2 regions of the Micromonospora sp. NPDC000316 genome follow, and region 2 is predicted to be linked to the other one. Evidence: riboswitches for the same ligand, from Rfam matches in the RefSeq annotation. Region 2 holds a riboswitch; the other holds the start of a gene.

Region 1 (15,771 bases), on a different contig from region 2:
GCCATCTCGGTGTCGGCGTGCTCGGGCTGCTCGCCGCCGTGGCCCTGGCCGCCGCCCTCGCCCTGCCCGCCGCCGTCGCACTGGCCGCCAGCCTGCTCGTGGGCGCCGGCGCCGGGGCTGTCGCGCTGGACCTGGCCCGGCGGCGGTTCCGGCCGAGCAACGGCGGCGGCTCGGTCGCCCGCGCGCTGCGCCGGCACCAGCCGGAGTTCCTGCTCCACTTCTCCGCGCCGCCCGGCTCCGAATACCAGGTCACCATGTGGCTGCCGTACCTGGAGCGGATCGGCCGCCCGTTCATGGTCATGGTGCGTGAGCCGGAGTTCCTCGCGCCGATCGCCGCGGCCACGAACGCGCCTGTCGTCTACTGCCCCACCCTGCGGACCATGGACGACGTGCTGGTGCCGAGCCTGCGGGCTGCCTTCTACGTCAACCACGGCGCGAAGAACAGCCACTGCATCCGGTTCACCCAGCTCACCCACGTGCAGTTGCACCACGGCGACAGCGACAAGGCGCCCAGCGCCAACCCGGTGTCGGGAATCTTCGACCGGATCTTCGTGGCCGGTCCGGCGGCGATCGACAGGTACGTCCGTGCCGGGGTGCAGATCCCGGCGGAGAAGTTCGTCGTGGTGGGCCGGCCGCAGGTCGAATCGATCGAGGTACGCCCCGAGCCGACGGTCGGCCTGGCCCACCCCACGGTGCTGTATACGCCGACCTGGACCGGGCACCACGCCGACGCCGACTACTGCTCCCTGCCGGTGGCCGAGGAGCTGCTGCGGCGGCTGCTGGAGCGTGGCGCGACGGTGATCCTGAGGGCCCACCCCTACACCGCGCAGAACCCGACGTCGGCCCGTCAGTTGGGCCGGCTCACCGAGCTGCTGGTCGCCGACCGCAGCCGCACCGGCCGGCAGCACGTGGTCGGCGCGGCGGCTCGGGAGCTGAGCCTGACCGAGTGCGTCAACCGCTCCGACGCGCTGATCTCCGACGTGTCCGGAGTGATCTCGGATTACCTCTACTCCGGCAAGCCGTACGCGGTCACCGACATGGGCGACGAGGGCGACCGGTTCACCGAGAACTTCCCGCTGGCCGGGTCGGGCTACGTGCTGCGGCGGGACATGTCGAACGCGGTCGAGGTGCTGACCTCGCTGCTCGACACCGACCCGCTGGCCGAGGCGCGCTGGGCCACCCGCCGTCACTACCTGGGTGACTTCCCCGCCGACACGTACGCCGAGGCGTTCCTGACCGCCGCCCGCCGCGAGTTGGCGCCGGCGCACCAGACGATCGAGCGGCCGGCGCAACTCACTCCCCTGACCTGACGCCGCCGCTCAGCGGTACGCGTCCAGCAGCGCCAGCACTGCCGCCGGGTCCTCCACGTGCGCGTTGTGCCCGAGACCGGGCAGCGTGGCGACCGGCACGCCGTACTCCTTGAGCTGCGCGTCGGTGACCATCGGGTCGTGCTCACCGCGCGCCAGCACCACAGGCACGTCGGTCGCCGCCAGCAGCGCGGCGAGATCGGGATCGCCGACGGCGAACGCGCCCGTGTCCATGGCGAGGCGCCACCGACCGTCGACCTGGCGCAGGCCGGCGTCCACGATCGGGGCGTCCGGCGGGACCAGGCCGGCCAGGCCGGCGACCCGCAGGTAACGGCGGGCCGCCTCGGCGCGGCTGGCGAACCAGCTGACCGGGCGGGCGGCGAGGTCGGCGGCGCGGGTCAGCTCGTCCGGTGACCAGACGGCCTTGATACCCAACCCGACGACGGCGTCCACAGGCGTCCCGGCGGCGCGGGCGGCCAGCGCCAGGCCGACCACCCCGCCCAGCGAGTGCCCGAGCACCACCACGCGGTCGCCGGGCGCCAGGGCCTGGGCGATCCGCTCGGCGAAACCGCTGAAGGAGTACGACGGCAGCGGGGCCGACCAGCCGTGGCCGGCGAGATCCGGTGCCAGCCACCGCCCGGGCCAGTGCCGCTCCAGAAGCGGGGCCCAGGGCAGCCAGACGTCACCTGTCGCCCCCATGCCGTGCAGCAGAAGCAGGACCGGCCTACGGTCGGCGTGACCACCCGATTCATCCACCACGGCCGCAGTCTCCCACGGTTCACAGCCCGCGACGAGAGCCGTCGCCCCCGCATCGACGAAGACGCCACGAGCGCCGGCCCCTTGTGGGGGACGGCGCTCGCGGCGTCTTCGGACTCCGCCTGGGTCAGGCGGAGTAGCCTCGTGTGGCGATCCAGTTGGCCAGGTCGATCGTGGTCATCCAGTACTCGGGGTAGGCCGCGTTGGCCGAGTCGGCGATCCGCACGGTACGGCCGTCGTCCTTGTAGCCCACCACCGCGATGTAGTGCCCGCCGCCGTAGGAGTGCCAGCCGCCGCCTGTGTCGACGGCGTCACCGGCGACGTTGGCCACCACGCCGCGACCGTCGGTGATCGCGGTGACGACGTCAGCCTGGAGGCGGTCCATCTGGGCCGGGCTGGGCGAGCCGGCGAACATCCGGGTCTGGTACGGAGAGCCCTTGACCTCGGCGTTGAGCACCCGGGTGGTGTCCAGGGCCGAGTTGGTGCCCATCTCGGTGGTGCCCAGCTCGGCACCCAGCTGACTCTGGGTGCGGTTGATGCCGGCGGCGCTGAGGGCGTTGCGGGTGGCAGCCGGGCCGCAGTTGTAGTACGTGTTCTGCACCTGGTAGTCGTAGTCGAGCACCTTGGTCGCGGGCGGCTTCGGCGCTGCCTTGGCGGTCAGGTCCGGGTCGCTCTTGGCCTTGGCGGCGGGCGGGGCGGCGCTTGTGGCCGGCGCGGCGGTTGTCGGCGCGGCGGTTGTCGGCGCGGTGTTTGCCGAGGGGGGCGCGACGCGGGCCTCGCTGCGGGACGCGGCGGTGTCGCTGCGCATCTCGGCGACAGTTGTCGCTGTGTGCTGGCTGGCCGGGGCGTCATCGGCGCCGGCGGCCAGGGTGCCTGCGGTGGTCGCGATGACGAGGACCGCGGCGGAGGCGGCGGCGATCTGGTACGGACGTTCGGTGGCGAGGCGACGCAGTTGACGCTGCAGGGTGTGCTTCACGGTTCCTCCACGGTTCGGGGGGAGAGCGGCACACCGGGGCAGCCCGGTATCCGTGCAGGCGCCAGCGCGCGGACCGTGGTCCGCGGATGGTGAACCGCTCAGGGGTACGCCCGGCGCGGCCGGGCGGGGATGCGGTGGCCCGGGGGGTCAGCTCACCGTCACGAGACGGACGAGCGCGGGTACCGCGACGCCGTGAAGGCGGAGGAATGGCGCAGGGGTGCAGGGGTGCTGCATGAAGATGGAACTCCTTCCGACACCGCCTACCGGGTTAGCTGACGGATTCGGGCGGGAAGATCGCCCTACCGCGGGCCGTGGCTCGCGGATTCACCCCAGACGTACGTGTGGGTCCCCGGTTCGTTGATCACGATTGAGCGGGTCAGCGCGGCGTCGCCACTTGCGATCAATTACCGCACTCGACGGCACGACACTACTGGCCGGCCTTAACCCCTGCCAAGCCTGGCTCAGCTGCGTAAACCCCAAACGGCGCGACAATTTCTGGGCGTATTGCCGCTGACGTGACTCGATAGGACGAGCGGTTACGGCGGCACCTCAGGTCGACAATCGGACAGGCCGTCGACAATGGCGACACATCCGCGCGAACAATCCGGCCGAACGCGCCAGCCGCCCGGTTTCCGGGGCGTGTGACCGGGCTCACCGAATATTCGGGGCGATCAGCCCACCCGGGCCGGGCGCCACCGCGCCGCAGCCGCCGGAAGGGCCGCCGCCACGCGCACGGGTCGGCGGGGCATCGCCCGGGTCGGCCGCAGCCGGGCCGCCGCCGCGTACGCCTCGTCGGCCAGGGCGCGAGCCGAGGACGCGGCCAGTTCGGCGTCGCGCCAGGCCGACCGTTCCCGCGCGGCGGCGACCTCGTAGTCGGCTCGCCTCGCGTTGCGGATCGCCCGGCTGAGCAGCGCCTCCTGCTCCACCGGGTGCCGGCGCGGATCCCAACCGTGCCGGTGGCCGAACACGTCGCTGAGCTGCCGCATGGCCAGGTCCCCCCGCCAGTGCGCCGCCATCGCCGCCTGGTGCAGGTAGCGCTCCCGGGCGGCGTACTCGGCGGGCGTACGCGGCGTACGCGGGGTGGGCAGCGCCCCGGCGCCCGCGAACCGGCGGGCGGCGGCGTCCGCCTCGTCGTACCTGACCCAGGCCCGCTCCACCTGCTCCTGAGCGGTAAGCCAGTCGGCGCGTCGACGACGGGCGGTCTGCGCCGCGCCGGCCGCGGCGACGGCCACCTCGTCGGCGTACCGGCGCAGGTCGGCGGCCTCGGCGGCGGCCAACTCCCGGGCGGTGGGCGCCGGGTCGACAGCCGGCGTGTCCCGCTCGGGACGGGCGACCAGGACAGCGAGCACGGTAAGCGCCAGCAGGAGCAGGAGCGACCAGATGGCGGCGGCCTGCGGCACCTCGGTCAGGAACTGGTAGAAGACGATGGTTTCCATGGTCGGCACCTCGGCGAGAGAGCGTTGCGATGGGAAGCCGCACGACCGTCCGAGCCAGGGCGGGGCCACGGGTCGGCGGGGTGCGGAGCGGCGTGTCGACAGGTGCGGTGGCGGGACGGGCGTCCCGGAGGGCGGGACGGGCGTCCCGAGGGCTCAGCGCCCGGGTGGGGCGCGAGGACCCGGGCTGGCCGGGTCGTCGGCGTGGGGCAACCGGTCGGCGGTCGGGCCCGCCGGCACCAGCCCGACCGCGACGGCGGGCACGGCACCCACGCCGCCGGGCGGTGCCGGCTGCGGGTCGGTCGCGCGCACCGAACCGGTCTCGTCGGCGGTCATCTCGGCGGAAGCCGGGTGCCCGACGCCGACCACCGAGGCGGGCTGGTGCGACGACACGGCAGACCCGACGGCGAACGTCCCGGCGGCCGGCGACGACGCCGCACCCGGGGCGGCCCAGGCACCCAGCGCGAGGGCGGCGACGACGGCGAGGCTGGTCAGCACCCGTGTCGCCCAGCGCGCCACCCACCACAAGGGACAGGTGAGCGCAACCGGAAGCACGGTCCCACGCTACCGCCGGGCCCGATCGGGCGCATCGGCAGCGGGCGTGTCGGCACACGCCGCGCCGAAGGCGTCCGACCAGGACGGCTCCCGTCAGCGCGAGTCGGCGTACGTCGATCGCTCGTCGGGCTTGTCGGCGCCTCCGCTGCCGGCGGCCTCGCTGCCACGGGCCTCGCTGCCGGCGATCTCGGTGTCGCCGTTCCGCTGCCGGGGGACCGCCGCCGGCCGGGGCGTGCGGCGCGGCGCGAGCCGGCGCATCAGCGGCGTCTCGACGAAGCGGTGCAGCAACCCGGCAAGGGCCAGGCTCACGACCAGGAACCCGAGCACCACCGCCGGGCCACGCCAGCCACGGAAGCCGGTCCCCCAGTCCCCGCTCCAGCGCAGCACGCTCGTCATCACCAGCACATGCACCAGGTAGAAGGCGAAGGAGACCTCGCCGAGCCAGACCAGCGGGCGGGACCGCCACGGCGAACGCCGCTCCCGCACGTCCGCGTCTGCGGCGGCGGTGATCACCAGCAGGTACGCGACCGCGAGCAGTGTGGTCCACAGTTCGGCGCGGATCCACTGCGCGGCGACCACCCAGGTCGCCACGAAGATCACAGTCGCCGCCGTCAGGCCGGGGCCGCGCCAGAGACGCCGACGCATCAGCTCGGCCGCCACCGCACCCAGCCAGAACTCCAGCGACCGCACGGGCGGGAAGATCTGGGTGAACCACCACCGGCTGACCTCCGGCACCAACTGCTGGGCCGGCCAGAGCGCGAGGATCAGCAGCGGCAGCGCGACGATGAGCGTCCAGAGCACCGCCGGACGGGCCCGGCGCAGCAGTGGCAGCGCCAGCGGCAGGCAGAGATAGAAGAAGAACTCGCAGGAGAGCGACCAGCTCACCGTGTTGATGCTGTAGAACCAGCCCGGCCGGGGATCCCAGGCCTGCAACAGCAGCAGGTTCTCCAGGGCCGCCGCCGGCAGCACCGGGTCGGCGAACCACCAGGCGACGAGCAGCGCCGCCGCCCACAGCACCAGGTGATTCGGATAGATCTTGGCGACCCGCCGGCGCCAGAAGGCGCGCCGGGAGTCACCCGGGCGGGCCGACCAGACCAGCACGAAGCCACTGAGGATGAAGAAGAACTGCACCCCGGACAGGCCGAGGGAGAACACCGCGTCGACAACTGCCTTGTAGTCCGGCTCGGCGATGATCCGCATGGTGCCGGCGTGGAAGCCGAACACCAGCAGCGCTGCGATCCACCGCAGCCCGGTCAGCGAGGGAAGCCGGGCGAACGCGGGTACGGGCGGCGTCACCGAGACGTCGGCGGTGCTCGTCATGCCGGGGTCCCGACGCTCCGCAGGGTCACCAGCACGTACGTCTCCTCCTGGGCGCGGGTCAAACGACGTGGCGGCCCCGGAAGGCCGCCCCGGGGCACCTTACCGGGTCACTCCCGGGTGAACCGGGCGGCGTTGTTAACCTTCCGCTCCGCCGGAGTTCAGGAATTTCACCTTCCGCCGCCACGTCAGGTTCCGGGGCTGTCCACCCCCGTCGTCGAATGTGGCGACGTGGTCAATGAGCCGACGCACGCACCGCTGCTGAGCATCGTCGTGCCGGTCTACGGTGTCGAGGCGTACCTGTACCAGTGCCTCGAATCGATCCGGGCCGGCATCCCGACGGGCGAGTCGGACGCGGTCGAGCTGATCGCCGTCGACGACGCCTCGCCGGACGGCTGCGGTGAGATGCTGCGCTCGTACGCGGCCGGACGCGACGGCGTCCGGGTCGTGCACCTGACCAGCAACGTGGGCCTGGGCCTGGCCCGCAACGCCGGCCTCGACGAGGCCACCGGCCGGTACGTCTGGTTCGTCGACAGCGACGACTGGCTTCCCCCGGGCACTGTCGCGGCGGTGCTGGACCGGCTGCGCGAGCACCAGCCCGACGTGCTGATGCTCGACCACCTGCGGGTGCACGAGGACGGTCGACGGGAGGTCGACGCGAGCAGCCACCTGCTGCGCGGGGTGTCGGGCGTGGCCCGGCTGGCCGACCAGCCGCACCTGCTGCGGGTGCAGCACACCGCGTGGAACAAGGTGATCCGCCGGGCGTTCCTCGACGAGTTGGAGCTGCGCTTCTTTCCCGGCTGGTACGAGGACATCCCGTTCAGCCACCCACTGCTGATCGGCGCGGAGAAGATCTCGGTGCTGGACCGGGTCTGCTACCTGTACCGGCAGGGTCGCCAGGGCGCCATCACGTCCACCCGCAGCGGCCGGCACTTCGACGCGTTCGCCCAGTACGAGCGATTGATGGACTGGGTCAGCCGGCGGCACCCGGACGAGGGCCTGCAGGCCGAGTTGTTCCAGCTGATGATCAGCCACTACCTGGTGGTGGTCGGCAACGACGACCGGCTGCACCCGCACCTGCGGCGGGCCTTCTTCCGTCGGGTGGCCCAGCACTACCGCCGCTACCTGCCCTCCGGCGGCTACCCGATGCCCTCCGGGGTGAACGGGGTCAAGCACCGGCTGGTCGGGCGCGGCGACTGGTTGGCGTACTCGGCGCTGCGTCAGGCGCACCGGGTCGCGGGCCGGCTGCGCCGGTCGGGCGCAACCGGCGGCACCGGCGGCGGCTCGGCCTCGGCCGACGAGGACCCGGGCCGACCACCGCACACCACACCGGTTCCCGGTGCCCTTGTTTCCCAGGCCGTCCGCCCGCCGGGCGGACGACGACAGCACCACCGCACACTGGTGCGGGTACCTGAGCAGAGGTCGGAATGACGGCGACAATCAAGATCGGACCGCACGCGGTCGGTGCCGGGGAGCGACCCTTCGTGGTCGCCGAGATGTCCGGTAACCACAACGGCGACCTGAACCGGGCGCTGGCCATCGTGGACGCGGTGGCGGAGAGCGGGGCGCACGCCCTCAAGCTCCAGACGTACCGACCGGACACCATCACGATCGACGTGGACACCCCGGCGTTCCGCATCTCCAGTGGTCACGAGCTGTGGGGCGGGGAGAACCTGTACCGCCTCTACGAGCGGGCGCACACCCCGTACGAGTGGCATGACCCGATCTTCGAGCGCGCCCGCGAGCGAGGGCTGACGGTCTTCTCGTCACCGTTCGACTCGACGGCCGTGGAGCTGCTGGAGTCGCTGGACGCGCCGGCCTACAAGATCGCCTCGTCGGAGTTGGTCGACCTGCCGCTGATCCGGCTGGTGGCCAGCACCGGCAAGCCGATGGTGATCTCCACAGGGATGGCGACGGTGGCCGAGATCGACGCCGCCGTACGGACCGCCCGGGACGGCGGCGCGGCGGGCATCGTCCTGCTGGCCTGCACCGCCTCCTACCCGGCGCCGCCCGCCGACAGCAACCTGCGCCGGCTGCCGGTGCTGGCCGGCGCCTTCGACGTGCCTGTCGGGCTCTCCGACCACACGCCCGGCATCGGCGTGGCGGTCGCCTCGGTGGCGCTCGGCGCCTGCTTCATCGAGAAGCACGTGACCCTGGACCGGGCCGACGGCGGCGTCGACTCGGACTTCTCGCTGAACCCCGCGGAGCTGACGGCCCTGGTCGCCGAGTCCGGCCGGGCGTACGCGGCGCTGGGCGGCACCGCGATCGGCCCCACCCCTGCCGAGCGGGAGGGCCTGCGGTTCCGCCGTTCGCTGTTCGTGGTCGAGGACGTCCGCACCGGCGACACGGTGACGGCGGACAACGTCAGGTCCATCCGGCCGGCGGGCGGACTCGCCCCGGTCGAGATCGAGCGGGTGCTGGGCCGCACCTTCACCACCGACGTCCCCCGAGGCACTCCCCTGAGCTGGAACCTGATCTGAACGATCCCCACCCAGGCAGTCCATGGTGGGCGAGGGCTGGACGCGGCGAGGGGCTGGCTACCGGGTGGGGGCGAAGCCGACCGTGACCACCAGGTCGGCAAGCCGCAGGGTCCGCCAGATCGCCGCCCCGTCGTACGGTGTGCCCAGGCCGTAGCGGCGCCACCAGGCGACCACCGGCACGTCGGCAAGCTTGCAGCAGCACTCGGCCCGGGTCCACCGGGCCCAGAAGTCCCCGGCGCCGAACCGGCGGGCGAGCGCCGGGGGCACCGGGGCGTCGGCGCGCTCCGCGTCGATCGCCACCTGCCAGCCGGGCGCCGGCGGGCCGTACCAGCCGACGCACCTGCCGTCGTCGAGGTAGCTGCGGGTCACCGCGTCGGCGAGCGCGTCCGCGGGGCCGATACGCAGGTGCCGTTCGGCGGCGGCCAGCAGTCCCGGCACCGGACGCGGCCCACCGGCGCCACCCGGGCGCCGGTCAGATGGAGGCCGCACCGTCCACCACGATGACCTGGCCGTTGATGTTTGTGTGCTCACGCAGCAGCATCCGCACGACGGGCACGACCTCCGCCGGCTCGGTCAGGTGACCGGAAGGGGTGCGGCGCACGATCTGGTCGAGCTGGGTCGGGCCGAGCACCGCTGACATCTCCGAGGCGAAGAAGCCGGGCGCGACCGCGTTCACCAGCATCCGGCCGCCGAGTTCCCGGGCGAGCGACCGGGTGGCGGCGTCCATGCCGCCCTTGGTGGCGGAGTACGCGACCAGACCCGGAAAACCGCGCTGCGCGCAGATCGAGGTGATGTTGACGATCCGCCCCCGCAGGCCCTTGCCGAGCATCCGGCGGATGACGAGCCGGGTCAGTTGCAGCGGCGCGGTCAGGTTGGTGTCGATGATCCGGGCGATGTCGTCGGTGGCGGTGTGCACGTGCAGGGAGTCCTGCCCGATGGCCGCGTTGTTGACGACGCCGTCGATCGGGCCGAGGCGCTGCTCCACCTCGCGGACGAAGCTCTGGGCGGCACGCATGTCGGTGACGTCGACCGCGCCGACGTGCACCCGGTCGGGGTGCTCGGCGGCGAGCTTCTCCAGCTCCGGCGTGACGGTACGCGCGAACGCGGCCACCCGTACGCCCGCGTCGAGCAGGTCGGTGACGATGGCCAGGCCCAGCCCTCGGGAGCCGCCGGAGACGAGGACCACGGAGCTGGGCGGTACGAGTGGGGTGTCGGCGAGGTCAGACATCGCTCTTCAGGGTCTCCTTGACGGGAATCTCGGTCAGCACACGGATCCGGCGGGGCACCGCGTGCTCGGGCAGCCGGTCGGCGCACCAGCGGACCAGCGCTGCCTCGTCCGGCACGGCAACGGGCCGGTCGGCCCGGGAGGCGGCACTGTCGGCCAGGGGGGCGGCACTGTCGGCCAGGGGGGCGGCACTGTCGGCCGGAGCGGAGAAACCGGCTGTGGGGGCGAGGACCACGTCGGCGACCACCATCGCGCCGAGCACCGGCGCCCGGCGTCCGGTCACCCGAGCCCAGGCCACCGCGGGGTGCCCGGTCAGCACGCCACGGACCACGCCGGCGGACACCTTGCTGCCGCCGACGTTGATCTCGTCGGAGTCCAGGCGGCCGGTGATCAGCACCCGGCCGTCGAGCACCTGCACCCGGTCGCCGGTGCGGATCGGGCCGGCCAGCCCGGCCCCGTGGTGCGGCGAGGTGACGACCAGTTCGTCGTCGTGGACGGAGAGGGTGGGCCGGCCCGGGGTTTCCCGCCCCAGCCACTCGACGGGGAACCCGGCCCGCCCGTCGTGCACCACTATTGACGCTCCCACCTCGGAGGACGCGTAGATCCAGGAGATCCGCGCGGCGGGAAAGACCTCCCGCAGCCGGTCCAGGATCGCCTGGTCCACAGGCTCACCGCCGAGGGTGATCTGCCGCAGCGGCACCCGGGCGAGCGCGTCGGGGTCCCGGTAGAGGGTGCGCCGCCAAAAGGTCGGGGTGCCGGACGCGGCGTCGACCCCGTGGGCGGCGGCGACGGCCGGCCAGTCGTCCAGCTCGTCCGGCTCGACAACCACGAGGTGCTGACCGGGCTGGGTCAGCGACAGCGTCACCACCTGCCACCAGGCGTACGTGCCGGGGGCGTACGGGCACAGCCAGGTCCGTGCCGGCTGGTCGCCCCGCACGGTGGTGAGCGTGTCGAGGGTGTGCCCGACCCGCTTCGGGCGACCTGTCGACCCGGAGGTCAGCAGCCAGAGCCGTCTGGGCTCGGCGGCACGCGGCCGGGTCGGCGCGCTGAGGTGCACGCCGTCGTCGTCGACGAGTGTGACGGTGAAGCCGGCGTCCGACAGCTCCGAGCGCATCGTCGCGTCGACCCGACTCGCGGTGCTGAGCAGCAGCTCGGTGCCGTGCGTGGCGTGCTGCCGGGCGGCCGCGAGCGCGTGCCCCGCGCTGTGCGCCAGCACCGCGGCGGGGTCGGGTAGGACCGGCGTCGGCAGCGTCCGCCAGGTCAGCGGGGTGCCGCCGACGACGAGCCGGTTGTCGACGCCGGCCGGCGCCGGGCGCGCGGAGGCCGGACCGGCGGGCGGGACGTTCACTGCTGCTGCTGGAGCTCGACGAGGAAGTCGAGGACGTCGGAGACGGTGGCGATGCGCCGCAGGCCGGGGGCGTCGAAGTTGAGCTCCTCCCCCGTCTCGTCCTCCACCCGCAGGGCCAGCTCGGAGAAGTCCAGCGAGCGGAAACCGATCTCCCGCAGTTGCGCCGTGTCGTCGGCGGGCAACTCCTTGCCCTGGTTCTTCAACACCTGAGCCATGAGGTCGCGGATCTGCGCGCGACTCAATTCGTTCATGCGCCGGAGTCTACAACCCAACGAATGGATATTCGATTTCCGGTGACCCGGTAAGGTGCCTGGAGACCAACTGTTAACAGGTGCGAAAGTGAGAGGCACGTGCTGCGCGAAGCGACGGCGGACGACGTTCATCTGATGTTGTCCTGGCGTAATCAGGAAACCAACCGTCAGGTCAGCAAGACGAGCCACGAAATCACCTCCGACGAGCACGACCGGTGGTGGTCGGCGGTGCGCGACGACCCGTCGCGGCGGGTTCTGGTGTACGTCCGCGACGACCGGCCCTGCGGCGTGGTCACCTTCTTCGACCTGCGGCTGGACGGTCCTCGCACAGGCGCCTGGGGCTTCTATCTGGACGCCGACGGGCTGGCCGAGCGGGACGAGACGCTGCCCGCCTGGCTGGCGGTCATGCGGGAGGCGGTGGAGTACGCCTTCGACGGGTTGCACCTCGATCGGCTCGACGGGGAGGTGCTCGCGCACAACACCGTCGTGCGGCAGATGAACAGGCGTTTCCGATTCGTCGAGGGCACGCCGCGACAGGAGTTGTCCGACGGTCGGGAAATCACCGTCATCCCGATTTCGCTGGCCCAGGCCGATCGTCGTCGACGCTGATTGTCGACGCGCAATTGTCGTACATGTAACCGCCCGTGCCCCCGGTGGCCATCCGCCGTTCACAAAAGGCGATTCCCACCGGGGCACGGGCGAAAAGAATTGGCGGTCAGGCTCGCCGCCAGGCAGCCCAGTGCTGCTGCGCGTTGCCGCCGAGCCGGACGAAGCCGTACTTCGCGCCGTCCCAGTCGTCGGGTTGGCCGGGCGCCCAGCGCGTGAAGACCACCTGCGCCGCGGCCGGCGGCTGTTCCCGGAACCACCGCACGTCGGTCCAGGTCACCTGGTGGCTGAGGTTGAACCGCAGGATGTAGTGCACTCCCGTCGAGGCCCACACCCGCTCGCCGGGGCGTACCCCGACGTCGGCGACCCGTGGGGTCGGCGCGGTGCTCGCCACCATCGGCCGCACCAGCCTCTGGTCGATCACCTGCATGGTGATGAGGTTGACCACTACCAGTGCGCCGAGCATCGGCAGCCGTAGCCGGGGCACGCGGACCACTGCGACGAGCAGCAGGCAGCCGGTGATGCCGACAAGCGATCCGACGACGGGTCGCATCTCCCGCCAGCCGTTGGTGAGCGTCATCAGGTCCGGCGCGCCAAAGCCGCCGTAGCGCAGGGTGTGCCCCCGGCTGGCCACATAGGCGAGCCGGACGGCGACAAGCGCGCCGCCCGCGACGAGCAGCGCCACCGCGACGGCGGCCCGGCGCAGCACCACCCGGCGCCCGGCGGTGAGCAGCACCCCGAGGCCGACCAGCAGCCAGAACGGGGCGAGCATCTGCACATAGCGGCCGTAGATCGCGTCCAGCGGCTTGCCGGTGATGCCGGCCAGGATCACCGACGCGCCGCTGGCCACCCCGACGCTCACCACGAGCGCCACACCCATCGTCCAGCGGGTGGCGTCGCCCCGGCGCGGGCGCCACAACTCCCGGACGGCGGCGGCCCAGGCCACCCCTGCCATCCCGAACGTGATCACCACGAGGTACCAGAGTTGGGTGGCGACGGCAGCGCCGACGCGTACCACGCCCTGGCCGGAGGCGACCGCCGCGACAGTGCCGCCGCCCGGCGTGCTGCCCAGCAGATAGACCTTGTCGCCGAGCAAGCGGATGCCTGCCTCGTTGACAAGCGCCATGGCCAGCACCGGCAGGAGCGCCGCGAGCACCGCCGCCGGCGTGATGCGGCGGCGGACGAGCAGCAGCAGGACCAGACCGGCGTGCACCGCCACGATCACCAGGCCGCGCGAGTGCAGCAGGTGGAACGCGCCGACCAGCAGGCCGACGGTGGCCGCGGCGAGCGGGCCGGGACGCTCGATCCAGCGGTGCACGGCGAGCAGCCAGGCGACCACGAGCGGGGCCATCACCGTGTCGATCATCGCGACGCCGGCGTAGAAGGCGGTGGCCGGCAGGGTCGCCGCCACCACCGCCGCGAGCAGGGCGTACGGGCGGGGCAGGTGGAGCACGCGTCGACCGAGCAGGTACGCCAGCGGCAACAGCGCCGAGTTGACCATCGCGTTGATCAACTGGACGAGCCGGTAGCTGTCGGTGAAATCCCTGTCGCCGAGGAAGGCCGGTGAGATCAGCATCGGATAGCCGACCCGCCGCAGCAGGTCGTTCTCGCTGCTGAACCCACCGGGCCCGCCAGCGAGGGCGCGGGCGGTGTTGAGGTAACTGTCCTCGTCGGTGTGCGCGATGGGCAGCACGATGTGCCGGGACAGCCACATCCGCCAGGCGACGCTGAGCACCCAGCCGACGACGAGCAGCAGCGGCACCAGCCACCGCCGCGCGGGTGCCTCGGGCGGCGTCTCGGCCGGGACCGCCGGCCGTTCCATCACGTGGCTGCCGGATGCCATCAACGCCTCCTGAAGTGCGAGCCGGGTCGCTCGCGCGGCCACTGTAGCGACCAGATCCGGCCTGGTCAGCCCACCTTCCGGGCGGTCGGAAGTGTTCGCCTGCCCGCTGCCGGCCATTCACCTCTGCCGGTCTGGTGGTTAACCCGCGAGCGCCGACCCGTTAACCCGCCACGGTTAGCGTCTCACCCCGGTCGGCCGGCCGAGGGCCGCCCGTTCATCCACGATCACGGGAGCACCACATTGAGTGAGTTGAATGGATCGTCCATTCTCATCACCGGGGGAACGGGTTCCTTCGGCAGGACCTTCCTCAAGCACGTTCTCACCGAGGCCGACCCCGCCCGGGTGGTGGTCTTCTCCCGCGACGAGCTCAAGCAGTACGAGCTGCGCCAGCAGCTCGGTGACGACCCGAGGCTGCGCTGGTTCATCGGCGACATCCGGGACCGGCACCGCCTCACCCGCGCGATGCACGGCGTCGACCACGTCGTGCACGCCGCAGCCCTCAAGCAGGTCGACACCGCGGAGTACAACCCCTCCGAGTTCATCGCCACGAACATCACCGGCTCCCAGAACGTTGTCGACGCCGCGATCGAGGCCGGCGTCCGCAAGGTCGTCGCGCTCTCCACCGACAAGGCGTCCAGCCCGATCAACCTGTACGGAGCGACAAAGCTGGTCGGCGACAAGCTGTTCGTCTCGGCCAACCACTACGCCGCGCATCACCCGACCCGGTTCGCGGTGGTCCGCTACGGCAACGTGGTGGGCAGCCGCGGCTCGGTGGTCCCGCTGTTCCACCGGCTGGCCGCCGAGGGCAAGAGCCTGCCGATCACCGACAAGCGGATGACCCGGTTCTGGATCACGTTGGAGCAGGCCGTTCAGTTCGTCATGGACTCGTTCGACCAGATGCAGGGCGGCGAACTGTTCGTCCCGCGCATCCCCAGCATGCGGATCCTCGACCTGGTCGAGGCCGTCGCGCCGGAGGCCACCACGCACGAGATCGGCATCCGCCCCGGCGAGAAGCTGCACGAGGAGATGATCGCCCCGGACGACAGCCGACGGACGCTGCGCGCCACGGACCGCTACATCGTCCAGCCGACAATCGCCGGCTGGGGTTACCAGCCGCCGGTCGACTGCGAGCCGGTGCCGGACGGCTTCGCGTACCAGTCGGACAGCAACGACGAGTGGCTCACGGTCGACCAGCTACGCACCATGCTCGGCCTCACCGCGTGATGGCGATGCTCCCGTACGGCAGGCAGTCGGTCACCGACGCGGACGTCGAGGCGGTCGCGGCGGTGCTGCGCAGTGACTGGCTCACCACCGGCCCGCAGGTCGACGCCTTCGAGGCGGATCTGGCCGAGGTGACCGGCGGGGTCGGTGTCGCCGCCGTCTCCAACGGCACCGCCGCGCTGCACGTGGCGTACGCGGCTGCCGGTGTCGGCCCCGGCGACGAGGTGATCGTTTCGCCGATGACGTTCGTGGCGACCGCCAGCAGCGCGGTCGCCCTCGGCGCGACCATCGTCTTCGCGGACGTGGAGGAGGAGACCTTCTGCCTCGACCCGGCGGCGGCGGCCGCCGCTGTGACATCGCGGACGACTGTCGTCGCGGCGGTCGACTACGCCGGCCACCCGGCCGACTACGACGCACTGCGCAAGTCGGTCGAGGGCAGCGACGCGCTGCTGC
Region 2 (15,771 bases):
CGTGTTCGCCACCCGCACGGCCTGAGCCACCCGCACGGCCTGAGCCACCCGCCCGCTGTCGGGAGCCGGACCCTGCTCGGCAGGACGCGGCGGCTCTGACCGCCCGGCAAGGGGTGATCGACTCGGGTTCCTTGACGTCGGGGTGTCGGGCCCACCCGGATACCCCGATCCCCGTGATGTCGAGTGGATCATGCCCGGCCTGCGCGGCCCGACGCCCGGCGGTGGGGCAGGATGACGACGTGGGTAAGGGTGCGGGACGCCGACGGGCGAACACGACGACGGGACGGGCCTGCCCGTGCGGCTCCGGTCAGGCGTACGCGGACTGCTGCGCCCCGGCGCACGGCGGCGACAGCCCGGCAGCGACGGCCGAGGCGCTGATGCGCTCCCGGTTCAGCGCCTTCGCCCTCGGCGACACCGGCTACCTGCTGCGCAGTTGGCACTCCTCGACCCGGCCCGCCTCCCTCGAACTCGACCCGGGGCAGCGGTGGACCCGACTGGAGATCGTCGAGACCGAGCGGGGTGGCCTGCTCGACGCCACCGGCACCGTGACGTTCCACGCCCACTACCGGATCGCCGGACGGCCCGGCACCCTCACCGAACACAGCCGGTTCGTCCGCGAGGACGGCCGCTGGGTCTACCTCGACGGTGACCAGCCCTGACTGTGGCCTCGCCGCCGCTGCCAACCGGACGGTGGCGGCGCGACCGGGCCGGTGGACCCACCCGGATCGTCGTCGGCTTCGACGCTGTCGGCGAGTCGAAGGCCCGGTCAGCGTGGCCGCACGAGAAGCTGACCGGAGCCGAGCAGGCCGCCGAGCTGAAGGCGTGCTGGCGGGCCGCGTCGAGGGGAGACAACAGATGACCATGACGTTCATCAATCTGCCGGTGCGCGACCTGGCCACCGCCGCCGAGTTCTACCGAGCGCTCGGGTTCACCAGCGACCAAGCCGACCTGGACGGCGACACCATGGTGCTCACCATCTCCGACAGCACCCGGCTGGTGCTGCACCTCCGCTCCGGCTTCGAGTCGTACACAGGTGTCGCCGCCACGGACACGGAGACCAGCCGCGAGGTCGTCATCGGGCTGTCGGCGCAGAGCCGCGAGCAGGTCGACGAACTTGTCGACCAGGCGGCGGTCGCCGGCGGGCAGTCGCTCGGGCCCGGCACGGCCAACGGGCCGATGTACATGCGTGGTTTCCGCGACCTCGACGGCCACCAGTGGTCGTTCCTGCACCGGTCCAACTGAGCGAGGCCGTCGTCCGCCCCGGAGAACGTTCGGCGGGGCGGAGGACGTTCGGCGGGGCGGAGGACGTTCGGCGGGGCGGAGGACGTTCGGCGGGGCGGAGCCCGGAAGGGATCCGCCCCGCCGTGCCGTGCCGCCGCGTGTCAGCGCCGATTCGGGTCGACCGGCGGGATGACAGTTGTGCTCTCAATGTCGTCACTGGTGCGCGGGCCGGGCACCGTACCGCCGGCGCGCACCACCTGTGTCGTGTCGGCATCGCCCCAGCTCACCACCTGAGTGCTGTCCGGATCGCTGTGGGGACGCACCACCTGGGTGGCGTCCGAGTCGGCGGACACGCCCGCCCCCTGCGTGACGTCCGGGTCGGCCGGTCGGGTCACCACCTGGGTGGCTTCCGGGTCGCTGGTCACGGCCGACGGGCGGGCCGGCGTGGCGTCCGGGGCGGCGGCGCTCGACTGGCGGGCCAGCTCGGCCTCGGCGTCGCGGCGACCGGCCCGGTACGCCTGGGCGTGCTCGGCAATCAGCCGCGACTCCTGCTCCGCGCGGCTCAGCCACGCCTCCCACCGGCTCTGCATCGGACGGATCAGCCCACCGCCCACGCCGACGACGAGGATGCCGCCGATCGTGGCCAGCACCGCGATCAGGACAGGTGTGGTGACCGCGGTGGCCACCCCGATCTGGTTGAGCGCGGCGATGACACCGAGGCCGAGGATGAACACCGAGGCGATGGTGGCCAGCACCCGGCCGTACGACAGGCCGCCGAGCGCGCCGCTGATGATGTCCTTGACCGCGTTGGCGATGGCGGCGGCCACGACGACGATGACGATCGCGACGAAGGCGCGGGGCAGCCACGCGATCACCGCACCGAGCAGGTCGGAGATCGGGTTCGGCCCCCAGATGCCGAAGGCGAGCTGCAGGGTGAACAGCAGCAACCCGTAGTAGACGAGCTTCGCGACGATGTCGCTGGCGTCGTACCGGGATCGGCTCAGCGCGCGGCGGATGCCGCCGCGTTCGACGGCGCGGTCGAAGCCCACCCGTTCGAGGACCTTCTCCACGATCTTCAGCACGGCCTTGGCGATCAGCCATCCGGCCACCAGGATCGCCAGGAAGGCGACGGCCTTGGGCAGGAAGAGCATCACCGAGCGGAGAGCGTCGCCCACCGCGTCGCTGACGTTGTCACTCATCTGGTCATTCCTTAAGTGGGGCAGCCGGAACGGTCAGCCCCGGACCTACCCTCGACCCGACGGGCGGAAACGCCGCCCAGGCAGGGTCGCCCGCACAGCCGGGTGCTGGTGAACGAACAGCATGCGACCGCGTGGATCTAGCGCAGGGCCGAGCCTTGGCAATATTCTCCGGAGTACGTGCGGCCACTGGAGCTACTTTTCATCCCCTCGCCGTCGGCCGCAGGAGGAGATGCAATATGCACGTCGACCATTCCGAAATGGATCGCCGGACGCTGCTGCGGGCCGGTCTCGGCGCCGCCACTGTCGCCGTGGTCGGGAGTGAACTCGCGTTCCCGGGCGCCGCGCAGGCCGCTCCCGGCACCGACCTGGACTGGATCATCAGCTGCGACGAGTGGGCCGCCCGCCCACCGAAGGACCCGCTGTCGGTGAGCGCCATCGCCACCAACAAGATCATCGTGCACCACATGGCGTTCCCGAACGTCACCGACTACTCCCGCGAGCAGGCGGTCAAGCTGGCCCACGACTGCCAGGACCTGCACATGGACGGCAACGGGTGGTCGGACACCGGCCAGCACTTCACGGTGAGCCGGGGCGGTTACGTGCTGGAGGGCCGCCGGGGCAGCCTGGAGCGCCTCGAAGCCGGCGACCGGCAGATGATCTCGGCGCACTGCCCGGGCGAGAACGGCCGGGCCATCGGGATCGAGAACGAGGGCACCTACGTCACCGAGACGCCGCCGAAGGCCCTTACCGACTCCCTGGTCAAGCTCTGCGTCGCCGTCTGCCGGCAGTACGGGCTGCACGCGCACGACATCTTCGGCCACTGGGACTTTCGCGTTACCGAGTGCCCCGGAGCCGCCTTCTACCGGGAGTTCCCGGCGCTGCGGCGACGGGTGCACGCCGCCCTCGGCACCAAGCTCGGTGACGTGCCGGCGCGCCGCTGGCCGGACCTGTGGCGCTTCGTCAACTCGCCGTCGGTCCGGGTGGTGCAGCACCTGCTCGCGTACCGGAGCTACCCGGTGACGGCCAGCGGCACGTTCGACGCCGCGACAGTGGCCGCCGTGCAGGACTGGCAGGCCCGCAACGGCATCGCCGTGGACGTCGACGCCACGCTCACCACACCCACCTGGGAGACCCTCGTGCCGGAGTTGGACCAGCACGCCGCGGGCCCGCCGGTCACGGCCGTGCAGGAGATCCTCGCCACCAAGGGGTACGCGGTCACCGTCACCGGGGCGTACGACCACGCCACCCGGAAGGCGGTGCAGGACCTCCAGGCGCTGCACGGGCTGCCCCGCAACGGCAAGCTCAGCACCAGCACGTGGTGCGCGGTCGTGGGCGGGTCGGTCCGCCAGTCGTTCCAGCACCGCTGACCCCGAGCCAGGGCGGCGCGAACCCGCGCCGCCCTCGGCCCAGCGGGTGGGGTGTTCAGCGGTCCGAGCAGGGCGGCTCTCGCCGGTGCGGCGGTTTGGCCGAGGTCACGGGCGGAAAGAGTGCCGGCATGAGATGGGCCCGTCGAGCCGTACCCGCCGTCACCGCCGCCGTCGCCGCGCTCGCCGCGCGCGACCTGATCCAGCGCGACCACGCGCTGCTGCGCAACTTCCCGGTGCTCGGCCGCGCCCGCTACCTGCTGGAGGCGATCGGGCCGGAGCTTCGGCAGTACATCGTGGCCGGCAACAACGAGGAGCGGCCGTTCACCCGCGACCAGCGCCGCTGGGTGTACGCGTCGGCGAAGCAGCAGAACAACTACTTCGGCTTCGGCACGGACAACGACATCGAGTACACCCCCGGCTACCCGGTCATCAAGCACCGCACCTTCGGCCGTGCGGTGCCACCGTCCACTCCGACCGCCGGCCACGACGTACGGCTGCCCTGCGCCAAGGTGCTCGGCGCGGCCCGGGGGCGCGCCCGCGCGTTCCGACCGGAGTCGGTGGTCAACATCTCCGGAATGAGCTTCGGCTCGCTCTCCGGCAACGCCATCACCGCGCTCAACAAGGGTGCGGCGCTCGCCGGGTGCCTCCAGAACACCGGCGAGGGCGGTCTGTCGCCGTATCACCGCAACGGCGGTGACCTGGTCTTCCAGCTCGGCACGGCGTACTTTGGCTGCCGCGACGAGCACGGCCGTTTCAGCCTGGACCGGCTGAAGGACCTGGTCGCCGGCGCGCCGGTCAAGGCGTTGGAGATCAAGCTGAGCCAGGGCGCCAAGCCCAGCCTCGGCGGGCTGCTGCCCGGTGCGAAGGTGTCCGCCGAGATCGCCGCCACCCGGGGTATCCCGGCCGGTCAGGACTGCGTCAGCCCGTCCCGGCACGCCGAGTTCTCCGACTGCGACAGCCTCCTCGACTGGGTGGAGCTGCTGGCCGCCGAGACGGGCCTGCCGGTCGGCATCAAGTCGGCGGTCGGCGACCTGGGCTTCTGGCAGGAACTGGCCACCCTGATGCGCGACACCGGCCGGGGCGTGGACTTCGTGACGATCGACGGCGGCGAGGGCGGCACCGGCGCCGCACCACTGATCTTCACCGACTCCGTGTCGCTCCCGTTCCAGCAGGGCTTCTCCCGGGTCTACAAGGTCTTCGCCGAGCACGACCTGCACCAACAGGTGGTCTTCGTCGGCGGCGGCAAGCTCGGCCTGCCGGACAACGCCATCGTGGCCTTCGCGCTCGGCTGCGACCTGGTCAACGTCGGCCGCGAGGCGATGCTGTCGATCGGCTGCATCCAGGCGCAGAAGTGCCACACCGACACCTGCCCCACCGGCGTCGCGACGCAGAACGCGTGGCTCACCCGGGGCCTCGACCCGGCGTCGAAGTCGGTCCGGGCGGCCAACTACCTGCGGACGCTGCGCCGGGACCTGACCAAGGTCGCCGAGGCCTGCGGTGTGGAACACCCCGGCCTGATCGGCACGGACGCCGTGGAGATCCTGGACGGCCGCACCGGCTCCACCCCACTGCACAAGGTGTACGGCTACCAGCCGGACTGGGGCCTGCCCTCCCCCGCCGACCACAAGGAGATCATCCGGCTGATGGCACCGGAGGCACCACAGGGCGGCAGCGCTCCACCGTCGGCCACCGCCGTCGGCTGAGGTCCCGGACCGACGTCCCCCGCCTGACCTAGGCCGCGTCTGACAAATGGCCTTCGAGGGGCCCGGCTCGTCCTAGTAGGCGAGACGCTGGAGCCAGTCCTGCAGGAGTGCGGTCTCGACGGGGCGGAGCGGGACGATAGCTGGATCCGCCCCGCCGAGGGCGGCATCGAGCGCGAGGGCGCGAGCGGCGAGGGTGGAGTCCGGGGCTGGGCTCGCGTCGGTGGTCAGGGCGTCGATGAGTGCTTCTCGCATGCGCGGTGAGACCTCCGGGTCGCGTTCGCTCTCGGGGATGCCGATCAGGGAGAGCGTGGTGCCGGTTACCGCTGCCAGCGTGAGGTGGGCGGCAAGGACGGGCGGCACCCGTAGGCGGCCGTCGGAGGCGGCGCGGCCGAGGAACGTCATGAGGAGTTCCTGAGCCTCCCGCGCGGCAGGTGGGCGCCGGCCCGGGCGGTCGGTGCCGTACATCAGCAGGTAGAAGGCGGGGTGTTTCAGGCCGAAGTCGACATGCATGTCCCATCCGCGGCGCATGTCGTCGACCGGGTTGCCGCTCGACGACAAGGTGTGCTTCTGCGCCAAGTAAAGGTCGAAGGCGTGGATGGCCAGCGCCGAAAGGAGCCCGTCCTTGTCGCCGAAGAGCTGGTACAAGGAGGCGGCACGGATGCCTGCCGCCGCTGCGACGGCGCGGGTGGAGAGCGCCTGGGCGCCCTTCCGTTCCAAGAGCTCGGCTGCGACTTCCAGGATCTGCCGGCGACTGCGGGTCTTCGCATCATCCACGGTTGCAATGCTACGGCATAAGGCGTATCACTGGTTCGGCCAGCGATACGGGAGATACCGTCGCAGTGATACGGCAGGAGAGATCGATGAATCGTGTGGGATACGGCGCCATGCAGCTTGCGGGCCCTAAGGTCTGGGGATTCCCGGACGACCCGGAGGCGGCGCGGCGGGTGTTGCGCCTGGCTGTCGAGCTGGGCGTGACCTTCTTCGACACCGCGAACGCCTACGGGCCACGAACGGTAAACCAGCTGATCGGGCAGGCGCTGGGACCGATCCCCGAGGGCGTGATCGTGGGCAACAAGGTCGGCGCAGAGCGCGGCCCGGACAAGTCCTGGGTCGTCGACGGTCGCCCGGAGACGGTCCGGCGGCAGGTTCACGAGGCCCTTACCGACATGGGAACGGACGCGAGCGAGCTGACCTACCTCCGACTCGTCGGCGACACCCCCGGCGCGCACCAGGACGTACCGCTGGAGGAGTCGCTCGGCGCGCTCGTCCAGCTGCGAGAGCAGGGGCTGATCCGCCGCATCGGCCTGTCCGGCGCGTCCCCGCAGGTGCTGGCCCGCGCCCAGCAGATGACCCCCATCGCGGCGGTGCAGAACCGCTTCAACCTGCTTGACCGCAGCGGCGTCCAGGTCCTCGCCGACTGCGAGACCCAGGGCATCCTCTTCATCCCCTACTTTCCGCTGGCCGCCGGACGGCTCAGCGGCCACCAAGAGTTGACCGGCCCGGCAGAGCGCCTAGGTGCCACACCGGCCCAGATCGCACTGGCCTGGCTGCTGCGCCGTTCGCCCTCCATGGTCGTCATCCCCGGCACGAGCAGCACCGACCACCTGCGGTCCAACATCGCAGCTTCCGACGTTGCCGAACAATTGACCGACACCGAGGTCGCGCGCCTGACCGGACTCGTCGACGAGTCGCAAGCGGTCCTCGGCCAGCCCACGCCCCCCGCTCATGGCCACCGCTGAAAGGGCCCCGGGGATGTCGCTATCGACCTCGGCCGCATCTGACGAATGATCTTCGGGGTTCTGTGACGGCGCCCATATCGCCTTTCGGATGATGCATGTCGTGGCGATTCGGGGAGAGTCGCCCTGGTCCTCACGCCGGGCAACGTCAATGACGCCACCACGTTCGAGGCCGTGATGAACCCGGTCCGCGTCCCGCGTGCGGGCGCGCAATAAACGCGTGGAGCCGGCGACACGGGGGTGCCTATGGTGGCGCCGTGCTGATCAGACGCGAGACATTCGCTGACGTCGATGCCATCCGGGCGGTGCACTGCGCCGCCTTCGCCGCGCCGGACGGTGGTGACGGCGTACCCGTCGAGGCGACGCTCGTCGACGCGTTGCGGGCCGACGAGGGCTGGCTGCCCGCGTACTCCCTGGTGGCGACCGATTCGGACGGCCGGGTGGTGGGGCACGTGGTGGCCACCCGTGGTCGGGTGGGCGGCCAGCCGGTGGCGCTCGGGTTGGGGCCGGTCGGTGTGCTGCCCGACTGGCAGCGGCGCGGGGTCGGCAGCGCGTTGATGCACGCGGTGCTCGGCGCTGCCGACGCGCGGGACGAGGCCCTCGTGGTGCTGCTCGGGCACGCCGACTACTACCCGCGCTTCGGGTTCAGGCCCGCTGTCGAGTTGGGTGTCACCCCGCCGCAGCCATGGGCTCCGCAGTACTTCCAGGCACGGCCGTTGCACGCGTGGCGCGAGTCGATCCGCGGCGAGTTCCGCTACGCCCGGCCCTTCGACGACCTGTGACGCGACCGCACATCCGGCGGCGGCGTGACGCCGACCTCGACGGATGCGTCGCGGCGCTCATCGAGGTTCACCGCGTCGACGGGTACCCGATGAACTGGCCTGACGACCCGCGCCGCTGGCTGCGCGAGCCGCGCCCGGCACGGGCCTGGGTCGCCGTCGCCGTCGCCGCTGGCGCTGGCGCTGGCGCTGGCGCTGGCGCTGGCGCTGGCGCGGACATTGTCGGTCACGTCGCGGTGCACCGGGTGCCCGGCCCGGCCGGCGGGTCGCACGCCCGGCCGACAGCCGAGGTGGCTCGGCTGTTCGTGTCGCCGGCCGCGCGAGGGATGGCGCTGGGCAGCGCACTGCTGGCCCGGGCCCGCCGCTGGGCCAGTGTGCGCGGGACCGACCTGGTCCTTGAGGTGGTGGCCTCCGATGGCGCTGCCGCCGCCCTCTACGGGCGCACCGGGTGGCGGTGCACTGGCACCAGCACCGCGCCATGGACCGCTCCCGACGGGGGCCCGGTGGCGCTGCGCCACTACATCCTGCGCACCGACGCCGTGTGACCCGGCGCCGCGCTGGCCATCGCCGCCAGGCGGCGGGCGAGCAGACCGGCGGCCTCGCGCAGTTCCGGAGGTTCCAGCACCTGCACGTCGTAGCTCAGGCGCGCGATGTGCGCGGCGATCCAGTCCAGGCTCTCGCCGCCGACGACAAGCACACACCACCCGTCGCGGTCGTCCTCGACGCGGCCCACCTGGGGCGGCACCAACTCCCGCACCCGGTCGGGCGGGGCGTGCACCCGCACCCGGGCGAGATACCGGTACGGCGCCTCGGTCACCGACCGTTGCACGAACGCGACCGGATCGGGGTGCTCGCGCGCCCCGAAGCGCCAGGTCGTCGCCACAGCGGTCCGCATCCGATCCAGGCGGAACGTACGCCAGTCGTCGCGCTCGACGTCCCAGGCCATCAGGTACCAGCGACGGCCTGTCGTGACCATGCGGACCGGCTCGACCGTCCGCTCGCGGTCACCACCGTCACGGCCGGAGTACGTGAACCGGACCCGCACGGCGTCGCGGCAGGCACGTGCGAGCGTCACCAGCAGTTCCGCGTCGATCTCGGGCACCGGGCCGATGAGCGTCTCCGTGGAGCCGTGCACAGCACGCACCTCGGCCCGCAGCCGCGACGGCATCACCTGGTCGAGCTTGGCCAGTGCCCGTAGGGCTGCCTCACCCGCCCCGGCCACCGTGCCGCCCGAGGCGAGCCGCAGGGAGACCGCCGTCGCTATCGCCTCCTCGTCGTCGAGGAGCAGCGGCGGCAGCCGGGTGCCCGCGCCGAGCTGATAACCGCCGCCGACACCGGGGGCCGCGTGCACGGGATAGCCGAGCGCCCGCAGTCGCTGCACGTCGCGGCGGACGCAGCGGTCGGTGACAAGCAGCTCGGTGGCGAGCTCGGTGGCCGTCCAGGACAGTCGTCGCTGTAGCAGGCCCAGCAACCGCAGGACCCGCTCGGTGGTCGCCTCGACGGTCACCCGCCGATCGTTGCACACATCGCGGAACGAGCCTGTCCGCGATCAGGGGAAGGCTGGGATCATGACCGACCAGACCAGGAGACAGGGAGCTGCCATGGCCCGCGACATCCAGATCACATTCGACTGCGCCGATCCGGCCGGGCTGGCGGCGTTCTGGGCCGAGACGCTCGGCCATCAGGTGCAGGGCCCGCCCGGCGACTTCGAGTCGTGGGAGCAGGCGCTGGACGCGATGGGTGTGCCACCGGAGGACCACAACTCCGCGTCGGCGGTGGTCGACCCGGACGGCTCGGGGCCGCGGCTGTTCTTCCAGCGGGTGCCGGAGCACAAGCAGGTGAAGAACCGCGTACACGTCGATGTGCGGGCCGCTCCCGGGCTTGCGGGTGACGAGCGGATGGAGGCCCTGGAGGCGGAGGCCGAACGACTCGTCGCGCACGGCGCCACCCGGCTCAGTCGTCACGAACCCGCTCCCCCGCTGGGTGCCGGCCACATCATCATGGCCGACCCGGAGGGCAACGAATTCTGCCTCGACTGACCGGGCGTTCGCCCAGCTCACTGCCATGACGGCCGGACGCCATGCGAACATGTGTACGTGTCGCCCGGGGCCAGCATCCTACACGCCGACCTGGACGCGTTCTACGCGTCGGTCGAGCAGCGTGACGACCCGCGCCTGCGCGGGCGGCCGGTGATCGTCGGCGGCGGCGTGGTGCTCGCGGCCAGCTACGAGGCGAAGGCGCGGGGCGTCCGCAGCGCGATGGGCGGGCAGCAGGCGCGTCGTCTGTGCCCGGACGCGATAGTGGTGCCGCCCCGGATGTCGGCGTACACGCGGGCCAGCCGGGCGGTGTTCGAGATCTTCCGGCAGACCACGCCGCTTGTCGAGGGGCTCTCCATCGACGAGGCGTTCCTCGATGTGGGCGGCTTGCGTCGGCTGGCCGGGGCGCCTGCCGACATCGCCGAGCGGCTGCGCCGGGAGGTCCGCGAGCAGGTCCACCTGCCGATCACGGTGGGCGTGGCCCGGACGAAGTTCCTGGCGAAGGTGGCCAGCGGGGTGGCGAAGCCGGATGGGCTGCTTGTCGTCGCGCCCGACGCCGAGTTGGCGTTCCTGCACCCGCTGCCTGTGGAACGGCTCTGGGGCGTCGGCCCGGTCACCGCCGCGAAGTTGCGGGAGCGGCGGATCCGTACCGTCGGGGAGGTGGCCCGCCTCGGCGAGGCGGCGCTTGTGTCCCTGCTCGGCGCGGGCGCGGGCCGGCACCTGCACGCCCTGGCCCACAACAGTGACCCGCGGGCGGTGCAGGTCGGCCGACGACGCGGCTCGATGGGCGCGCAGCACGCGCTCAGTCGCAGCCCGCACGCGCCCGCCGAGCTGGACGCCATCCTGGCGGGCCTGGTGGACCGGGTCACGCGGCGGATGCGGGCGGCTGGCCGGTCCGGGCGCACGGTGATGCTGCGGCTGCGCTTCGGCGACTACACCCGAGCCACCCGCTCACACACCCTGGGCAAGGCGACCGCGGACACCACGCCCCTGCTGGCCGCCGCGCGGGCACTGCTGCGGACGGCGCTGCCGGAGGTCGACAGGCGGGGCGTCACCCTTATCGGCGTGTCGGTGGGCAACCTCGACGACAACCCGGTCCAACCGGAGTTGCCGTTCGACGCCACCCCGGGAGCCGACCTCGACGCCGCGGTCGACGCGGTCCGTGACCGGTTCGGCTCGGCGGCGCTCACCCGCGCGGTGCTGCTCGGCCGGGACCCGGGCGTCGAGATGCCGCTGCTGCCAGATTGACCGGTCCGCGTGCTTTTTCACCCGCTCCAGCTGCGATCGGAGACACATCACAGCAGGTCGGCGGTTTAGCCAGCGGCTGACGGGTGACCCTTGGGGGGTACAGCCTGACAAGGGGGACCCACACGATGTCCGACGACACCAGCAACCGCCCGAGCCGTCGCACCGAACGCCCGCACGACGTGACCGACCCTCTGCTCTGGCAGTTGGCGGTGGATGTGCTGAGCGCCCACGAGCCGGACGACGAGGGGTTCTGCCGCAACCTCCAGTGCGCCGGGCAGTCCTGGCCCTGCGCGGCCCGCAACGGCGCCGAGCAGTCGCTGCGCCTGTCCCGCAGCAGCCACGACTCGGTCGAGGCACCCGTCGACGGCGGCGCGGACCGGCCCGAGGAGGCCGCGGTGCCCGCCCCCCGCTGGGGCTGGAACGCCGCCCCGGCAGCGTCGCACCGAGGGACGAAGGCGTCCGTCTCGGCGGCGTGACAGCCCGCACGGGCACCCGGGCTGACAGCACGACACACACGAACGCTCGGCCGGGTCACCGGCCGAGCGTTCGTGGTGCACTCCGTCAGAGGCTGAGCCGCTGGCCCGGGAAGATCAGGCCCGGGTCGGCGCCGACCAACTGCCGGTTGCGCTCGTACAGGGCCTGCCAGCCGCCGGCCTGCCGGTGGCTCTGCGCGATCTCCGACAGGGTGTCGCCCGGCTTCACCACGTACGTGTCGCCGCTGGCCGCCGGGGCGGTGCGCTCGTGGTTGCGGGTCGCCGGCTGCTCGCCGCGCGACGACCGCTGGGTGGGCTTGGTGGTCCTGTCGGACTTGGCCGTGGACTTCGTCGACTTCGAGGTGGACTTCGTCGACTTCGACGTGGAGCCGCTCGACGAGCCGCCCTTCTTGCCACAGGTCGGCCACGCGCCGATGCCCTGCCCCTTGAGCACCTTCTCGGCGACGGCGATCTGCTCGCCGCGGCTGGCCAGGTCGGCGCGGGAAGCGTACTTCTTGCCGCCGTAACCGGCCCAGGTGCTCTGCGAGAACTGCAGACCACCGTAGTAGCCGTTCCCGGTGTTGATCTTCCAGTTGCCACCGGACTCGCACTTGGCGATCGCGTCCCAGTTGACCGCGGCCTGCGCCGGGGCGGCCGGCCCGAAGAGCGCGACAGCGCCGGTGACCGCGCCGACGGCCAGGGTGCCGACGGCGAGGCGGCGGGTGGTGACCCGTCGATGACGGGGCGTGTAGACAGACGTCATGTGAGCTTCCTCCACGCCGGCGAGGTGAGCTGTCGGGTTCGGGCCGAGGAGCCCGGCCGCGCGGTGGCGGCTTCACCCCGAGGTGACGATGCACCGAGGAACGTGGGTCCCCCGCTCCTGCCCGGGTGACTGGGTTCCGACGACCGGGGGCAGGATTTGGCGTTGCCGGCCGTGGTGTCCGCGATGGCGAACCCGACCGACGTTAGGCACGGCCCGTGACGATCGCCTAACCGCAGTGACGTTCTTCACCGGGCCACGCTGAGCGGCGTACTCAGCGGTTGCGGGCGGTGTGGACCTGTGCAGTGACCACGATGGACCGGAACCGATCAGGCCGGCCGCCCCGGCCGGCGGCAACCCGACAACGCGGGCGACCGCCGGCCGAGGCAGCAGGTCACAGGGTACGGGCCAGCCGGTCGGCGAGCGTCCGGGTGAAGCGGGCCGGGTCGGCCAGGTCGCCGCCCTCGGCGAGCACCGCCAGGCCGTACAGCAGCTCGGCGGTTTCGGTGAGGGCTTCGGCGGAGTCGCCCTGCTCGTGGGCCTTGCGCAGTGCGGCGACCAGAGGATGACCGGGATTGATCTCCAGGATGCGCTTCGTCGCGGGAATCTCGTGCCCCATCGCCCGGTACATCTTCTCCAGGGTCGGCGTGAGGTCGTGCGCGTCACCCACCACGCAGGCAGGTGAGGTGGTGAGCCGGGACGACAAGCGGACCTCGCGGACGCTGTCGGCCAGGGTGGTGCCCAGCCAGTCCACGAGCGCCGCGAACTCCTGCCGCTGCTGCTCGCGCTCGGCCTCGGCCTGCTGCTTCTCCTCGTCGGTGTCCAGGTCGACCTCGCCCTTGGCGATCGAGCGCAGCGGCCGCCCGTCGTACGCGCCGACCCGCTCGACCCACACCTCGTCGACCTGGTCGGTGAGCAGCAGCACCTCATGGCCCTTGGCCCGGAACGCCTCCAGGTGCGGGGAGTTCTCGATTGTGGCCCGGGAGTCGCCCGTGGCGTACCAGATGTCGGTCTGGCCGTCCTTCATCCGGGAGACGTAGCCGGCCAGGTCGGTGGGCTCGGTCGCGTCGTGGGTGGAGGCCACCGACAGGATGTCCAGCAGGGTGTCCCTGTTGTCGGTGTCGTCGATCAGACCTTCCTTGACCACCGCGCCGAACTCGGTCCAGAACGTCCGGTAGCGCTCGGGGTGGTTGGCCTTGAGGTCCTTGACCGTGGCGAGGACCTTCTTGACCAGGCGGCGGCGGACGATCTGGATCTGCCGGTCCTGTTGGAGGATCTCCCGGGAGATGTTCAGCGACAGGTCGTGCGCATCGACAACGCCCTTGACGAAGCGCAGGTAGGTGGGGACCAGCGCCTCGCAGTCGTCCATGATGAACACGCGCTTGACGTAGAGCTGGACGCCCCGGCGGCCCTGCGGTGAGAACAGGTCCAGTGGGGCGTGGCTGGGCAGGAACAGCAGCGCCTCGTACTCGAAGGTGCCCTCGCCCTTCATGTGCACGACCTCGAGCGGGTCGGCCCAGTCGTGGCTGACGTGCTTGTAGAACTCGTTGTACTCGGCGACGTCGACCTCGTCGCGGGGCCGCGCCCAGAGCGCCTTCATCGAGTTGAGCGTCTGGACCTCGCTTGTGGCGTCCGCGCCGTCGGCGCCGGGGCGCTCGACTGTCATCCGGATCGGCCAGGCGATGAAGTCGGAGTATCGCTTGACGATCTCCCGGATGGTCCACTCGGCGGTGTAGTCGTGCAGGTTGTCCTCGGTGTCGGCGGGCTTGAGGTGCAGCGTCACCGCGGTGCCCTGGGGTGCCTCGTCGACCGACTCGATCGAGTACGTCCCCTCGCCGGTGGACTCCCAGCGGGTGCCGCCGGTCTCGCCGGCCTTGCGGGTCAGCAGGGTGACCCGGTCGGCGACCATGAACGCGGCGTAGAAGCCGACGCCGAACTGGCCGATCAGGTCCTGCGAGGCACGGGCGTCGGCGGACTCCCGCAGTTGGCGCAGCAGCTCGGCGGTGCCGGACTTGGCGATCGTGCCGATCAGCCCGACGACCTCGTCGCGGGTCATCCCGATGCCGTTGTCCCGGACGGTCAGGGTGCGGGCGTCCCTGTCGACCTCGATGGTCACGTGCAGGTCGTCGATGTCGGCGACGAGGTCCTTGTCGACGAGCGTGGCAAGTCGCAGCTTGTCCAGTGCGTCGGACGCGTTCGAGATGAGTTCCCGCAGGAAGACGTCCTTGTTCGAATAGATCGAGTGGACCACCAACTGCAGGAGCTGACGCGCCTCTGCCTGGAACTCCAACGTCTCGGCCTGGTTGCTCACACCGTCTCCCTTCTCGGCTCGTGCGGAGGTTCGCGCAAAGGATACGAGTCATCACCGGCCGGGGTGCTGCCGCGTCCGGGTCGCATTCCCGATTGTGGGGGTCGCCCGTGTGACCTAGCTGGCTTTGGTTAACAGAAGTCAGATAGCCTAGAGTGGCGCGCATGAAGATTGCTGGCAGTACCGCCCTCGTCACCGGCGCCAACCGCGGCTTCGGCCGGCACCTGGCCGCCGAACTCGTCACCCGTGGCGCGACCGTCTACGCCGGCGCCCGCAACCCGGACACCGTCGACCTGCCCGGCGTGACGCCGGTGCGGCTCGACATCACCGACCCCGCCTCCGTCACCGCCGCCGCCCAACTCGCGGGCGACGTGAACCTCCTGATCAACAACGCCGGCGTCGACTCCGGCACCGATCTGCTCGACGGCGACCTGGACCTCGTCCGGCTCGAACTGGAGACCCACTACTTCGGCACCCTGTCGATGGTCCGGGCGTTCGCGCCGGCAATCGTCGCCAACGGCGGCGGGACGATCCTCAACGTGCTCTCCGTGCTGTCCTGGGTGAACTTCCCGACACACGGCGCCTACGGTGTCGCCAAGTCGGCCGAGTGGGCGATGACAAACGCGCTGCGCGTCCAGCTCGCCGAACGGGGCGTGCGGGTCGCCGGCCTGCACGTCGGTTACATGGACACCGACATGGCAGCCGCCGTCACCCAGCCGAAGTCCGACCCGGCGGTCATCGCCCGGATCGCTGTGGACGGCATCGAGTCCGACGCCTACGAGATCGTCGCCGACGAGATCAGTCGGCGGGTCCAGGCCGGGCTCGCCGGCGGCGTCGCCGCGCTCTACCCGCAGCTCCCCTGACCCCTGCACGTGACGGGCCGCCGCCGGGTGTTCCCGGCGGCGGCCCGCTGCAACAGGTACGTGGTCAGCTCGCCTGCA

What was found. A riboswitch is a leader RNA that binds a small molecule or an ion and turns the genes downstream of it on or off. The one in region 2 is predicted to bind cyclic di-AMP.
Positions count from the first base shown of each region.
Region 1: linked by a shared signal. The riboswitch ahead of ACFY2Q_RS07990 (C39 family peptidase) and the one ahead of ACFY2Q_RS25225 (transglycosylase family protein) in region 2 are both predicted to bind cyclic di-AMP.

Region 1 covers NZ_JBIAZG010000002.1:736,796-752,566, reverse strand. The annotation lists gene ACFY2Q_RS08000 (CDP-glycerol glycerophosphotransferase family protein) at 1-1,310, shown strand, start outside; gene ACFY2Q_RS07995 (alpha/beta fold hydrolase) at 1,320-2,066, opposite strand; gene ACFY2Q_RS07990 (C39 family peptidase) at 2,191-3,039, opposite strand; cyclic di-AMP (ydaO/yuaA leader) riboswitch at 3,282-3,423, opposite strand; gene ACFY2Q_RS07985 (hypothetical protein) at 3,711-4,475, opposite strand; gene ACFY2Q_RS07980 (hypothetical protein) at 4,629-5,027, opposite strand; gene ACFY2Q_RS07975 (acyltransferase family protein) at 5,121-6,347, opposite strand; gene ACFY2Q_RS07970 (glycosyltransferase family 2 protein) at 6,576-7,775, shown strand; gene pseI (pseudaminic acid synthase) at 7,772-8,824, shown strand; gene ACFY2Q_RS07960 (hypothetical protein) at 8,882-9,262, opposite strand; gene ACFY2Q_RS07955 (SDR family NAD(P)-dependent oxidoreductase) at 9,297-10,052, opposite strand; gene ACFY2Q_RS07950 (AMP-binding protein) at 10,045-11,397, opposite strand; gene ACFY2Q_RS07945 (phosphopantetheine-binding protein) at 11,394-11,648, opposite strand; gene ACFY2Q_RS07940 (GNAT family N-acetyltransferase) at 11,748-12,257, shown strand; gene ACFY2Q_RS07935 (hypothetical protein) at 12,364-14,097, opposite strand; gene pseB (UDP-N-acetylglucosamine 4,6-dehydratase (inverting)) at 14,338-15,321, shown strand; gene ACFY2Q_RS07925 (DegT/DnrJ/EryC1/StrS family aminotransferase) at 15,327-15,771, shown strand, end outside.
Region 2 covers NZ_JBIAZG010000017.1:25,199-40,969, reverse strand. The annotation lists gene ACFY2Q_RS25295 (class F sortase) at 1-25, shown strand, start outside; gene ACFY2Q_RS25290 (YchJ family protein) at 240-659, shown strand; gene ACFY2Q_RS25285 (VOC family protein) at 856-1,242, shown strand; gene ACFY2Q_RS25280 (hypothetical protein) at 1,383-2,420, opposite strand; gene ACFY2Q_RS25275 (N-acetylmuramoyl-L-alanine amidase) at 2,678-3,787, shown strand; gene ACFY2Q_RS25270 (FMN-binding glutamate synthase family protein) at 3,916-5,490, shown strand; gene ACFY2Q_RS25265 (TetR/AcrR family transcriptional regulator) at 5,563-6,264, opposite strand; gene ACFY2Q_RS25260 (aldo/keto reductase) at 6,351-7,229, shown strand; gene ACFY2Q_RS25255 (GNAT family N-acetyltransferase) at 7,484-8,008, shown strand; gene ACFY2Q_RS25250 (GNAT family N-acetyltransferase) at 8,098-8,550, shown strand; gene ACFY2Q_RS25245 (helix-turn-helix transcriptional regulator) at 8,523-9,512, opposite strand; gene ACFY2Q_RS25240 (VOC family protein) at 9,607-10,044, shown strand; gene dinB (DNA polymerase IV) at 10,102-11,289, shown strand; gene ACFY2Q_RS25230 (hypothetical protein) at 11,415-11,765, shown strand; gene ACFY2Q_RS25225 (transglycosylase family protein) at 11,851-12,525, opposite strand; cyclic di-AMP (ydaO/yuaA leader) riboswitch at 12,525-12,697, opposite strand; gene htpG (molecular chaperone HtpG) at 12,917-14,833, opposite strand; gene ACFY2Q_RS25215 (SDR family oxidoreductase) at 14,995-15,693, shown strand; gene ACFY2Q_RS25210 (M28 family peptidase) at 15,758-15,771, opposite strand, start outside.